Regions from separate parts of the Neobacillus sp. BF23-41 genome, predicted to be linked through region 1. Evidence: riboswitches for the same ligand, from Rfam matches in the RefSeq annotation. Region 1 holds a riboswitch; the other holds the start of a gene.
What was found. A riboswitch is a leader RNA that binds a small molecule or an ion and turns the genes downstream of it on or off. The one in region 1 is predicted to bind cyclic di-GMP.

Region 1 (6,196 bases):
TCATCCCTTCGCTAAACAGGCGAACTTTTAAATTAGGATCCCAATCCCTAATCCTCATACATTGTCCTCGTTTCTAAATTTTTGACCGTACCATCATACTTTCTAACTGGAAGAACATACAGCAGAAATGGTAAGCACATGGATTGTGCTTACCATTATGGTTAGTCTTGATTTTTTAAGGCTTGTTTCAGTAAATCACCTAAGCTTGTTCCAAAATCCTCTTTTTGCGTATATTTCTGGACAAGTTTTTGTGCTTCTTTCTTATTGACTGCTTTTTTCTTGTCTTCTGCTTTTTCAACTACATTGCATCGGCGGCATTGGAAGTAGGCGCCTGCTTTCCCGTCATGAATCTCCATTTTTTTATGGCACTGTGGACAGCGTCGATTTGAAAGCTTCGGATCCTTTCTTTTCCGGTAAGAACACTCAGGACTTGAGCAAACAAGAATTTTCCCATCCTTTGTATTTCTTTCCTTTAAGAATTCGTTACATTCTGGACATCTCGAGCCGGTTAAATTGTGAGCCCGGTACGTTTTGTCACTCGTTTTTATTTCGGAAACCAGCTGCTCTGTTTGACGTCGAATTTTTTGTAAAAAGGCTTTTGGGTCCGCCTTTCCTTTTGAGATTCGTTCCAGTTCCTGCTCCCATTTGGCCGTCAATTCTGGTGATTTTAATTCATCATTGACAAGGTCGATTAGTTGTTTGCCTTTTTTCGTTGGATGGAAGCGCCCATTTTGCCGTTCAACAACTTCTGTTTCCACAAGTCTTTCAATAATTTCTGCTCTGGTTGCTGGGGTTCCTAAACCGAATTTCTCCATTTGAGCTAGAACATCCGCTTCAGAATAACGCTGCGGTGGTTCGGTCCATTTTTGGTTGATGGAGCTATTTTTAACCGTAAAGGACTGACCTTGGGCTAATTTTTGCAGGCCAGTTACAGCATGTTCAGTATCTTCTTTTCCTAAGACTTTCTTAAAGCCCAAATCGATTACATTTGTTTCTTTTGCTGTAAATGTCTCACCTTCTACCTTGAAGGTAGCCTGAATGGTTTCATATTCATAAGCAGGTAAAAACAAGGCTAAGAAACGTCTGGCAATGATATCGTATAGTTTTCTTTCATCTGAATCGAGTTCACTAAGATTCAGCCGTTGTTCCGTAGGAATAATGGCATGGTGATCCGATACCTTGTCATTGTTAAAAACGCGTTTGGCAAGCACAGTACCCCTATTTGCAAGAAGAGGGCGGACTTCATCTCTATATCCAGAAGCCATTCCTTGCAGGCGGTCTGTCATTGTGTTCATCATATCTGTTGTTAAATAGCGTGAATCGGTTCTTGGATAAGTAACTAATTTGTATTGCTCGTAAAGACGCTGTAAGACGGTCGAAGTCTTTTTTGCAGAAAAACCAAATCGCTTATTGGCATCACGCTGTAGCTCTGTTAAATCATAGGGTAGAGGCTGTGGCTCTGATTTTTTCTTTCGCTCAATTTTTTCAAGCACAGCTTTTTTTCCATTGATTTTCGATTGGATCGCTACTGCTTTTACATTATCGAAAATGCGCTTTTCATTGTCTCGTTCCCAATCAGTTGAAAGCGGGCCGATTTCTGCCCGAATTGTCCTATATTCCTTTGGTACAAAGGATTGAATCTGCTGCTCACGCTCAAGAACAAGTGCAAGCGTAGGGGTTTGAACCCGACCCGCAGATAGAGGATCCTTGTATTTGGTGGTCAATGCTCTTGTCACATTTAGACCAATTAACCAATCAGCCTCTGCTCGGCAAACTGCTGAATGGTAGAGGTCCTCAAACTGTTTGCCTGGTTTTAATTGTTTGAACCCATCCTTTATAGCCTTATCTGTTTGTGAAGAAATCCATAATCTTTTTAGAGGTTTGTTCCAGTGGAGCTTTTCAAGTATCCAGCGGGCAACCAGTTCGCCTTCACGACCTGCATCCGTTGCAATGATACATTCGTTAATATCTTTCCGTTTGGCTAACGCTTCAATGGCTCGGAATTGATGGTTTGTTTGCTTCATGACCATCAAGCCCATTTTTTGTGGAATGATCGGTAAATCTTCCAAATTCCATGTTTTATATTTCGTGTCATAATGCTCGGGCATTTTTAATTCGATTAAGTGTCCAAGGGCCCATGTGACAATATATTGATTGCCTTCCATATAGCTTTTATGTTTTTGATTGCAGCCAAGGACACGAGCAAGTTCACGAGCCACACTTGGCTTTTCTGCAAGTACGAGAGATTTCATAATTACTCCTTTCGGGTAAATCCAATTTGACCTTTTTATAGTATAACGGAACTTTCCTTTATTTTAAATCGTTGTAGCTCATACGCCGCTAAACCGGCGATTCCGCTTTTCATTATTATCTTACTAAAGTGTTATCGTGCTAAAATTCAGAAAATTTAATTGACAGATAAGCTTTTCATCACATACAATAATTATCAAATAGATAGTTAAAGAATGGAATGATCCCATGAGACATCTAATAATATTCAATCAATTAATCATAGAAGAGGCTGGACTCCAAATCAAATAGATTCGGAATCCAGCCTCTTTCTTTATTATACTACAGTGGTAGAGGAGAGAGACAATATGATCACACTTACAGGTGGAAGCTTAACGTTAGAGCAGATGAAAGATGTATTATATGGCAAGCAAAAGGTTAATGCTTCAGACAAGAGTATGGAAGCTGTCAAGAAGAGCCGTGAAGCAGTAGAAAGAATTGTTTCAGAATCAAAGGTAGTTTATGGAATTACGACTGGATTTGGAAAATTCAGCGATGTACTTATCGATAAGAATCATGTTCAAGACCTGCAGCTTAATTTAATTCGTTCCCATGCGTGCGGGGTAGGTGAACCTTTTCCGGAAATTGTTTCTAAAGCCATGGTCCTTCTTCGGGCTAACGCACTACTAAAGGGCTTTTCTGGAGTCAGACCTATTGTCATTGAAAAGTTATTAGAGTTAGTGAATAAAGATATCATTCCTGTCATCCCACAGCAAGGTTCCCTTGGTGCGAGCGGTGATTTAGCCCCACTTTCTCACCTTGCCTTAGTTCTAATTGGGGAAGGAGAGGTATTTTACAAAGGTAAGCAAATCGATGCTTTTGATGCGCTCCAGTTAGAAGGGATTTTACCCGTAACCTTGGAAGCAAAAGAAGGTCTAGCTCTAATTAATGGTACTCAAGCGATGACAGCAATGGGTGTTATTGGTTACTTGGAGGCAGAACAGTTAGCACATGAAAGTGAGCTGATTGCTGCAATGACAATGGAAGGGTTAAACGGAATTATCGATGCATTTGCAGAAGAAGTTCATGTCGCAAGGGGATACAAACAGCAGATTGATACAGCAGCGAGAATTCGTCGTTATTTAAGCGATAGTTTATTGACAACACAGCAGGGCGAGTTACGGGTTCAGGATGCTTATTCTCTCCGCTGCATTCCACAAGTTCACGGGGCATCTTGGCAGGCCTTGGATTATGTGAAAGAAAAATTAGAGATCGAAATGAATGCTGCAACGGATAATCCATTAATTTTTGATGATGGAGAAAAGGTGATATCTGGTGGGAACTTCCACGGACAGCCCATAGCTTTTGCGATGGATTTTATGAAGATTGCCGTAGCGGAACTAGCAAATATCTCGGAAAGACGAATTGAAAGATTAGTCAATCCACAGCTAAATGATTTACCGGCTTTCCTAAGTCCTGAACCTGGTTTGCAATCGGGTGCAATGATTATGCAATATGCGGCAGCAGCGCTTGTTTCAGAAAATAAAACACTCGCACATCCTGCCAGTGTCGACTCGATTCCCTCTTCCGCAAATCAAGAGGATCATGTAAGTATGGGAACAATTGCTTCTAGGCATGCTTATCAAATTATCCAGAACGCACGCAGAGTTATCGCAATTGAACTAATTTGTGCCATGCAGGCGGTTGAAATTCGCGGGATCGAAAAAATGGCATCTCATACCAGGTTTTTTTATGATAAAGGCCGCGAACAGGTAGCTTCGATTAAACAAGACAGGGTGTTTTCCAAGGACATCGAAAAAGCAGCTAATTGGCTTAAAACAATTGAATTTTCACATTTTATTAGAAATTTAAGTATGGAAAAAGGCCAATTCTAGGATATAAAATATAAAAAGGCGTGAGTGCTCACGCCTTTTATTCTGTCTGGTCATTTAGTAAACGAGCAGTATCTCCTCGATATTCATCCTCATCTTCCACTCGATTTTTAAAGGCTTCCCTTACCACTAAAAATTCTTCGTCCCCAATTGCTTGTTTCGCATGCTTTTCCGTTAAACTGTCTTTTGGAAAATTACCTGGGTGGTTTTTCTTTTTATGTTCAAAATGTTCTCCACGTGCCAAATTCAACACTCCTTTCGTCATCAAAAGTAGCATTCCCTGATTGGAGTGAAAATAATTACTATTAAAAAAGAAAAAGCCGTCTGAAAGTGGAATCTATAAATAGATTCACTCTTCACCAGCTTTATCTTTTGGGGGATCTGGTTTACACATGCGGTCTAATACATACCCAGCAAACACAATAAACGCAATCGGAATGGAAAAGTTTAATACATGAATAAGGGTCATCGCAATGCTTCACCACCATTATTTTGAATATTAACAATATTAAGTTTATTATTATGTTGTTTAATTATATGCTGATTGTCACAGTTTAGACAAATATTAAAGTCATATCAATTGTAAAATTAATTTAGTTTCCACAAGGAAATAAAGAAATGGCAAGGAATTTCGTCTAAAGCTCAAGACCTTAGACATGGAACATCAAAGGAGTTAGGCAGTAATTGGGATATTTTTGTAGATATATGGCATAATTTGTTAGAAAAAAATGTGTGAAAATTTAAATAATACGACAAATTACAACACCGTACTAAAATAGCACTAGATATAATATCAATAAGGATTAAGTAAATCGACCTATCACAAAAGAACGATTGGCTAATACAGTCATACTTAAGTTGTATTAGTTCAGAAAAAGGCAAACCTGTTGAAAAGCAGGGACGCAAAGCCGAGGATCTAAGGCAGGTTTAACTTGTTACGATGGCCGGGCTACCTGGAATACACAATGTATTTTAGGAGTGAGAAAAATGATTATTACAAAAAGTGAAGTAGAAGTAATCGATCAAGAATGGATGGACCTCATATTAGAAGCAAAAGACTTGGGATTATCCATAAAAGCAGTTCGTGAGTTCCTTAGCCAACAAGAAGTAATGAGTTAATCACGGAACGACAGTATACATAAATAAAAAAGCATTCTACAAAATGGGAGTATTTGTAGAATGCTTTTCTTTTTTCAAATTGAAAAAGACCTTTTAAAAAGCAGGTTATTATTTATCGTCGTTTTGATTAATACGCCACTTGTTAAATTCAAGAAAATCACGAAATTGTTCTTTGGAAACACCAGAATTCATTGCATCTTTGACAAGGTTCATCCAATCAATGTCTAATTCCGCTTTATTGACTTCTTCATGTATTAAATGATCAACAGGAATATTTAAGACAACTGCAATTTTTTCAAGAAACTTTATAGAAGGATTCTCTTGTTTGTTATTTTCAAGGTTACTTAAATAAGATTTTGCCACTCCTGCTTGAGCAGCAAGTTCGGAAAGTGACATTTTCTTTTCTAAGCGAAATTTTTTTACGCGATCACCGATCATAATTCTCACACACCTAATTATTATTCACTTTACATTAATTCTATCAAAAGGAATAGAAAAGTACCATATTAAGAACAAAGGAATATGAACAAAAATATGAACTTTGAGAAAAAGTTTCACCATATAAAGTATTTTTGAAAAATTAACAGGATAGGGTTAATATTAATAGTGTTGCCAATAGTGGTTAATTGTATAATTCACTAAAAGTTTTTGCTTTTAGACGGATAACAATTATGAATATTATACATAAAAATAAACAAAAAGGAAGGGGACCCTCCTAAAATGATTGTCCTTAAATCACAACGTGAAATTGAAGCAATGAAAAAAGCAGGAGAAATACTTGCAGCTTGTCATAAAGAAATCGGAAAATTAATCAAACCAGGTATAACCACTTGGGAAATCGATGTATTTGTTGAAGAATTTCTTAAGAAAAATGGAGCGACACCAGAACAAAAGGGTTATAAGGGTTATGAATATGCAACCTGTGCAAGCATAAATGACGAAATATGTCATGGCTT
Region 2 (6,196 bases), on a different contig from region 1:
AACTTTTCGAAGTCATGGACGACAAACTCGTTGTACGTGACACCGACCAGCACCTGCCAGTTAATTTTCCTCGTTTCAACTCGATGCAAAGCTTTGGCTAATAGGATTAATGTAATAAATAAAAATATCCCTATTTAGGTATATTTAACCATAATGATATTTACAAAACCCAATAATTAAAGTATAGTTCTTAATGAAGAACAAACAAGTACTGTAAGGAGAAAGTTGTGTTATATCCTCTTATTAATGAAACAAATAAAATTCATATTGTTAAAGATTTAAATAATTGTGCTTGTGGTCTAGTATTTAATTCTGAAATCGTTATTAAAAAGAAAACACTTAGAAAAATTAAATTTGTTGACTTGGACGAGGTAACTTGTGATAAGTGTGTGTCAAAACTACTTAAATTAGATTAATATCTCGTATTCTAATTAATTAACAAGCAATATTTCTCTATAGACTTTATTTTTTTTAATGAGGAGGATACATGGTAATATGGTAACTGTTGTGTTAGATAAAAAAGATCTGGATAATGAAGAACTAGATACAGTATGGTTAGAACTAATATTAGAAGCCAGAAAATTAGGGATTTCTGTTGATGAAATTAGAGAGTTACTAAAACATTCTTCATAGACCGAATCAACGGTCTTTTTTTAATCTACAAGTGCCTGGGCACTGCATTCAATCCATATGAATATAACGCCTTATTGCTCGGATATCAGCTATTTACCCCGGTAACATCTTCGAATGCCACTCGCTCGAATACGCCAGGCTTAACTTTTCACCCTCAGACGATGTGTAATCGGATCAATGCGGTATAATCCGAAGAAAAGCCGTCGGCCCATACCGTTAGCCTCACCGCTAATTTGTACTCCATCGGGTAGGCTATGCATTGGTCAAATTCCTCCATATCGAATTCGCTTAGCAACGGCCTTGGCTGGTGCTCTTGGTCCTTAAACACGGCTCGTTGCTCTTCGAATACTTGCGGCATAAAGGACGCTGCATTCCATTTAATTAAACCGCGATCTCTTATCGTCATTACGGTCAACTCCTTCGTTCTTATTACACACGAATAAGAGCTCTATAAAAATGGAAAATAAAAACACCACCTGTTATGATGACGTCGTCTTCACAATTTTTTCGTAATAACGAATTGTGTTATAAACTGTCGAAATAATTGGAAATATTTTGATTCCATTTATAAAATCCACATAGTAAGATGTTACTATGAAATTTAAAACTTTAATTAGATAAAGGCAAACCTATCGAAAGGTTGGGACGCAAAGCTCCAGGTCTAAAGTACTTAACAATGATGGCTGAGCTGCCTAAAATAATTAGTATTTTAGGAGGATACATAGTATATGAAAACCGCTCTGTTAAGTGAAAAAGAACTAGATAAAGAATGGGTAGACCTCATTTTGGAAGCTCGAAATTTAGGAATTTCTGTTGATGAAATTAGAAATTTCCTAAAAGTATCATCTTAGACCTGAATGGTCTTTTTTTTTGCCTCTATATACTTCATTATATGAGTCAACTGTTCACCAGTTTAAGTTACCAGCTTGTTGCGCAAGAAATGATTAAAAAATCACTCGATACGCCCGAATGCGAATATTTATTTTGTAATGCCATAATAAAAAGCCTCCCTAACGGTATATGATTAGACATCCCACCGCTAAGAAGGCCGTTATTTTCACCCCTGATTCGCAAATCTCAGGGGTGCATTTGTTTAATTACGGGGTTTTGTACGAACCGTTTTTCGACGTTATCCGCAACCCTTCGCCCTTGTTTCCGATTCGATTACCGGACTAATATCCCGAGCATCAAAACGGCTCAAATCGTTGATATACCGCCTAGCATTCTTCTGGTGTACCTGTTGCCGTAGCCGTTCTAAACGAAGAACCGCAGCCGCATGATGCAATGGCATTCGGATTGTCAATCGTAAAGCCGCCGCCCATCATGGATTCTTTAAAATCAATCTTCGTTCCTTGTAAAATAGCAGCACTCTCTTTATCGACCAGCACTTGAATCCCGAATTGTTCAAAGGTGAGATCCTCTTCGTTTACTGTATGCTCAAAGCCCATACCATAAGATAAACCGCTGCAGCCACCGCCTTTTACGCTGACTCGTAACAGTGCACCTTCTTCTTCGTTATGCTTCATCATTTCTTTAATATGGAGTGACGCTGCTTCTGTTAAAATAACCACTTCATTACTCATTGTATATCCCTCCCTAAATGAGGCTTTTATTAAATTATATACACAGATTGTTAACTACTCAACTAATTGAATCCTATTAACTAATATATGGAATAATAAAAAATAAGGGAGCGGCATTGCTCCCATATTTTATTCATAATGTTGAGCTAAGCGCTTCCGCTTTTCTTAAAACATTGGATTTTCTTCTAGATATTGATAAATGTTATCTACCAACTCATCGGCTGTTTTTCCCGTTACCACTTCGCCATTTACAAGAGCATATAATGTAGTTGCACATTTTCCACAATATCCAAGACATCCATATTCAATAATATCCAAGTTAGGATCTTTTTCTAATTTTTCAAGTGCTTTTTGTGCACCATTAGCAAGATTGCTAATACAAAATTCAATGATGGGTTGAATCATTGCCTTCACCTCTCCACAACTACTTATCCTACTCTATTTCATTTACTTCGTCAATTACCATGTTTACCCTGCTGATGTCAAGAAAATCATGAATAATGTTGTTATTTCGACACATTTTAGATATACTCGTATTTGGTAAAGAAACGAAAGAATTATACTACTTTTTTATATTACACTCAGCCAATTTATTAATATAAAAACCGGATAATCAAAGGGGAAATAATAATGAAAAACCTTGTAATTTTAGGTGGTGGATACGGTGGGATGAAAGTTTTAAACGAACTTCTTCCCAACCATTTACCAGAGGACGTAAAGATTACTCTTGTGGACCGTGTACCCTACCATTGCTTAAAAACGGAGTACTACGCATTAGCCGCAGGAACGATTTCAGACAAAGAAGTCCGTGTTGCTTTTCCGGAACACCCTCGATTAGAAGTTAAATATGGTGAAGTAATCGCCGTTGATACAATGAGCAGAAGAATCGTAATGAAAGATGCAGAACCCGTCGCCTACGATGATTTAATTATCGGTCTTGGCTGTGAGGACAAGTACCATGATGTTCCCGGTGCAGATCAGTTCACTTACAGTATACAGAGTATCGAAAAGTCCCGCCTTACTTACTCCGTCTTAAACAATTTGGGACCTGGCTCGGTTGTGGGTATTGTGGGAGCAGGTCTTAGCGGTGTTGAGTTAGCAAGTGAATTAAGTGAAAGCCGTGAAGATCTAAACATCAAATTATTTGATCGTGGAAAACATATTCTTTCCTCTTTCCCAGAACGTTTAAGCAAATATGTTGAAAATTGGTTTGTGAAAAACAATGTTGAAATTATCAACGGTTCCAATATTACCAAGGTAGAAGAAAATGTATTATACAATCACGATCAGCCTATTCATTGCGATGTGATTGTTTGGACGGCAGGGATTCAAGCCAATAAAATTGTCCGCGATATGGACGGGGAAAAAGACGGAATGGGCAGACTAGTCCTTACCCCAATTCATCATTTACCAAATGATGAACATGTTTTTATACTCGGTGATTGTGCAAGTCTCCCCCATGCACCAAGTGCTCAATTAGCAGAGGGACAGGCTGAACAAATTGTTGAAGTCTTAAAAAGACGTTGGAAAGGTGAAGAACCTCCTACTTCCTTCCCGCAAATTAAATTAAAGGGTATCCTTGGCTCCTTGGGTAAAAAGCATGGTTTTGGAATGATGGCAGACCGTGCCATTACAGGACGCGTCGCCCGCATGCTAAAAACCGGTATTCTTTGGATGTACAAGTATCATAATGGATAAGAAAGCGGAAGCGCCCGTTTTGCGGCGTATGGACTGGAGCACTTCGACTGAGATAAAGGAAACACGGTGAGCGTAAGCGAACCGATGTTGACTTATCGTAGGGAGGAGCGCGAAGTACACTAGCCGCTGGGCGCTGAAGCTAGACAGTAATACAGGTTCAAAGAAATAAATTATGATCCTATAACAAGAAGAAGCATTCCGATGTCGTTGGAATGCTTCTTCTCATTAAATTGCTTTATACCCATATTTCTCTAGTTCTGAAAAAATAGTTTTTAGGCGCGGGTTCCCTTCGCCAACGACTTTTTCTTTAATGACAACTACCGGGTAAAACATATCCTCTTCGACCACTTTTTTGGCAAAATCGAGTTGTTTAATCTCCCCAGTGGGCTGGTAAATATCAACGTAGGTCATTTTAAAAGGTTGATCCGGAAATTTCCTAGCAATAGCTGATTCCAGCCATTCAAACGTTTCTTTGGAAGAAGGTAAATTTACACAACTTGGGCATAATTGTTCCGCACCATAAACAACAATTTCTACTTCGTGACTATTCATCATATGATTCCTGCCTTTTTCTTTAAGATTGACTATCTTATTTATACTATACAAACAAAGTAAATGTCTTTAAATGTGTGTTTTCCTAATTTCTGATAATGGATTTTTAACGCCGATGACATTATAATATAAATTATAGGAAGGGAGTCGATTCATTTGGCAGAACAAGAAATTATTGAGCAAGTTCAAGAAGTATTAGATAAATTACGTCCATTTCTTCTTCGCGATGGCGGAGATTGTGAATTAGTAGATGTGGAAGAAGGCATTGTAAAACTTCGCCTGTTAGGTGCATGTGGAAGCTGCCCAAGTTCAACAATCACACTTAAGGCTGGTATTGAAAGAGCTCTTTTAGAAGAAGTTCCTGGTATTGTTGAAGTAGAGCAAGTATTTTAAATAATAAGCCTTAATTAAAAAAGCGATTGCCTTCCGAGGCAATCGCTTTTTTCGTGATACATGTAATTAATTATTAATAAAGCCATTCCAATAGCGGGAGTTTTAAAGACTTAATGGGCGCATCCGTTAGTTGATAAAAACCAGCCAAAAACCGTTCATATTCGCCAGACTGCCGTAAAATTCTGGTTAACTTCTCCTCCAATACTTTTTTATCCTGTTCAGATGTGGTTATATAATAACTCTCGATGCATTCAAAGTAATGAAGTGGAAAAATTAAGCGCGAATATAATAATCGCCAGGTAAAAGGCGACAATGGAGAAATACTTTGGTACTCTTCAAAAAATCGTTTTAATTCCACATCATAGGTTTGGAAATTGTGAAGGTATCTTTCTCTTGTCCATTCAGCTAGGTCACGGCTGCGATGGTCAAAGACCCAATCGAATGGATTTTTAATCATATAATTATTGAGTGGTCCCCATGTTTTTTGGGTAAAACGTTCATGACAAACAGTGCCGCTATCTGTTTCCAATGGTTCATCATCGATTTCGGTATCCACTAAATATTGAATAGCATTCTCCGTTAACCCTAGATAATAGGGGAAGGAATCAATAAACATTCGTTGAAACTCATCTTCAGGTGTTTGAAAAAGCAACCCATTCCAAACCTTTTCCATTTGCTCAAGCCGCTTTTCCCATAATGACTTCCATTGGCCAATCCTGCTGGACCTCTCTATTTGAAAGGTAACCCTTCTCCCACGCTCATGGAATCTAGCCAATTTCCTCCCCAATTTTATTTTTCGATGCGCTTCTGTTTGTCGATTGGCCAAGACACAATATTTATTTTGTTCCCATGTCGTAATTAGATGACCTTCTTTCGATTGCAAAAAGACGGGGACATTTTGATCACCATAATTTCTTAAATGCTGAGATATTTTTTCAAGCTCGGCAAGATCCTCTTCTTCCTTGCCAGTTGGTTTGGAGATTAAGTAGAGCCAGCCATTTCCTCTTAACGCATCGTAAGTATCTAATTTTACATATTCATCCACCGTAATGCCATATTGATTTTCCAGCATTTTCTGAAGCATTAAGGTCCCACCTCATTTCTTTCCCTTTTCTTACCTCATGTATATGTATTTAGCTTAAAAAACTTGTTTCTGAATAACGAAGAAAAATGATGGAGAATATAAGGCTTTATCCATGCTCTTTTTTAAGGTGAATTTGCATAAGTTAGAATAATAAAGTATATATTTAGTGAAAATCCATAGAAAAGGTGATCAGAGGAATGGCAGACGACAAAAACGTAAATCTAACCGAAGTAACTGCACGCAGATGGCTGAA

Region 2: another riboswitch for cyclic di-GMP. It lies ahead of AB7942_RS08845 (anti-repressor SinI family protein); the one in region 1 lies ahead of AB7942_RS20845 (anti-repressor SinI family protein).

Annotation. Positions count from the first base shown of each region.
Region 1 is NZ_JBGBPR010000015.1:92,041-98,236, reverse strand. Features, by position in the region: gene AB7942_RS20865 (MDR family MFS transporter) at 1-58, opposite strand, end outside; gene AB7942_RS20860 (DNA topoisomerase III) at 162-2,252, opposite strand; gene hutH (histidine ammonia-lyase) at 2,598-4,124, shown strand; gene AB7942_RS20850 (hypothetical protein) at 4,162-4,374, opposite strand; cyclic di-GMP riboswitch class I at 4,989-5,078, shown strand; gene AB7942_RS20845 (anti-repressor SinI family protein) at 5,109-5,240, shown strand; gene AB7942_RS20840 (helix-turn-helix domain-containing protein) at 5,349-5,678, opposite strand; gene map (type I methionyl aminopeptidase) at 5,961-6,196, shown strand, end outside.
Region 2 is NZ_JBGBPR010000004.1:160,191-166,386, forward strand. Features, by position in the region: gene sinI (DNA-binding anti-repressor SinI) at 496-633, shown strand; gene AB7942_RS08840 (YolD-like family protein) at 788-1,039, opposite strand; cyclic di-GMP riboswitch class I at 1,246-1,329, shown strand; gene AB7942_RS08845 (anti-repressor SinI family protein) at 1,362-1,484, shown strand; gene AB7942_RS08850 (HesB/IscA family protein) at 1,851-2,216, opposite strand; gene AB7942_RS08855 (YuzB family protein) at 2,382-2,621, opposite strand; gene AB7942_RS08860 (NAD(P)/FAD-dependent oxidoreductase) at 2,847-3,914, shown strand; gene AB7942_RS08865 (YuzD family protein) at 4,140-4,466, opposite strand; gene AB7942_RS08870 (NifU family protein) at 4,599-4,859, shown strand; gene yutH (spore coat putative kinase YutH) at 4,933-5,943, opposite strand; gene AB7942_RS08880 (phosphatidylglycerophosphatase A family protein) at 6,141-6,196, shown strand, end outside.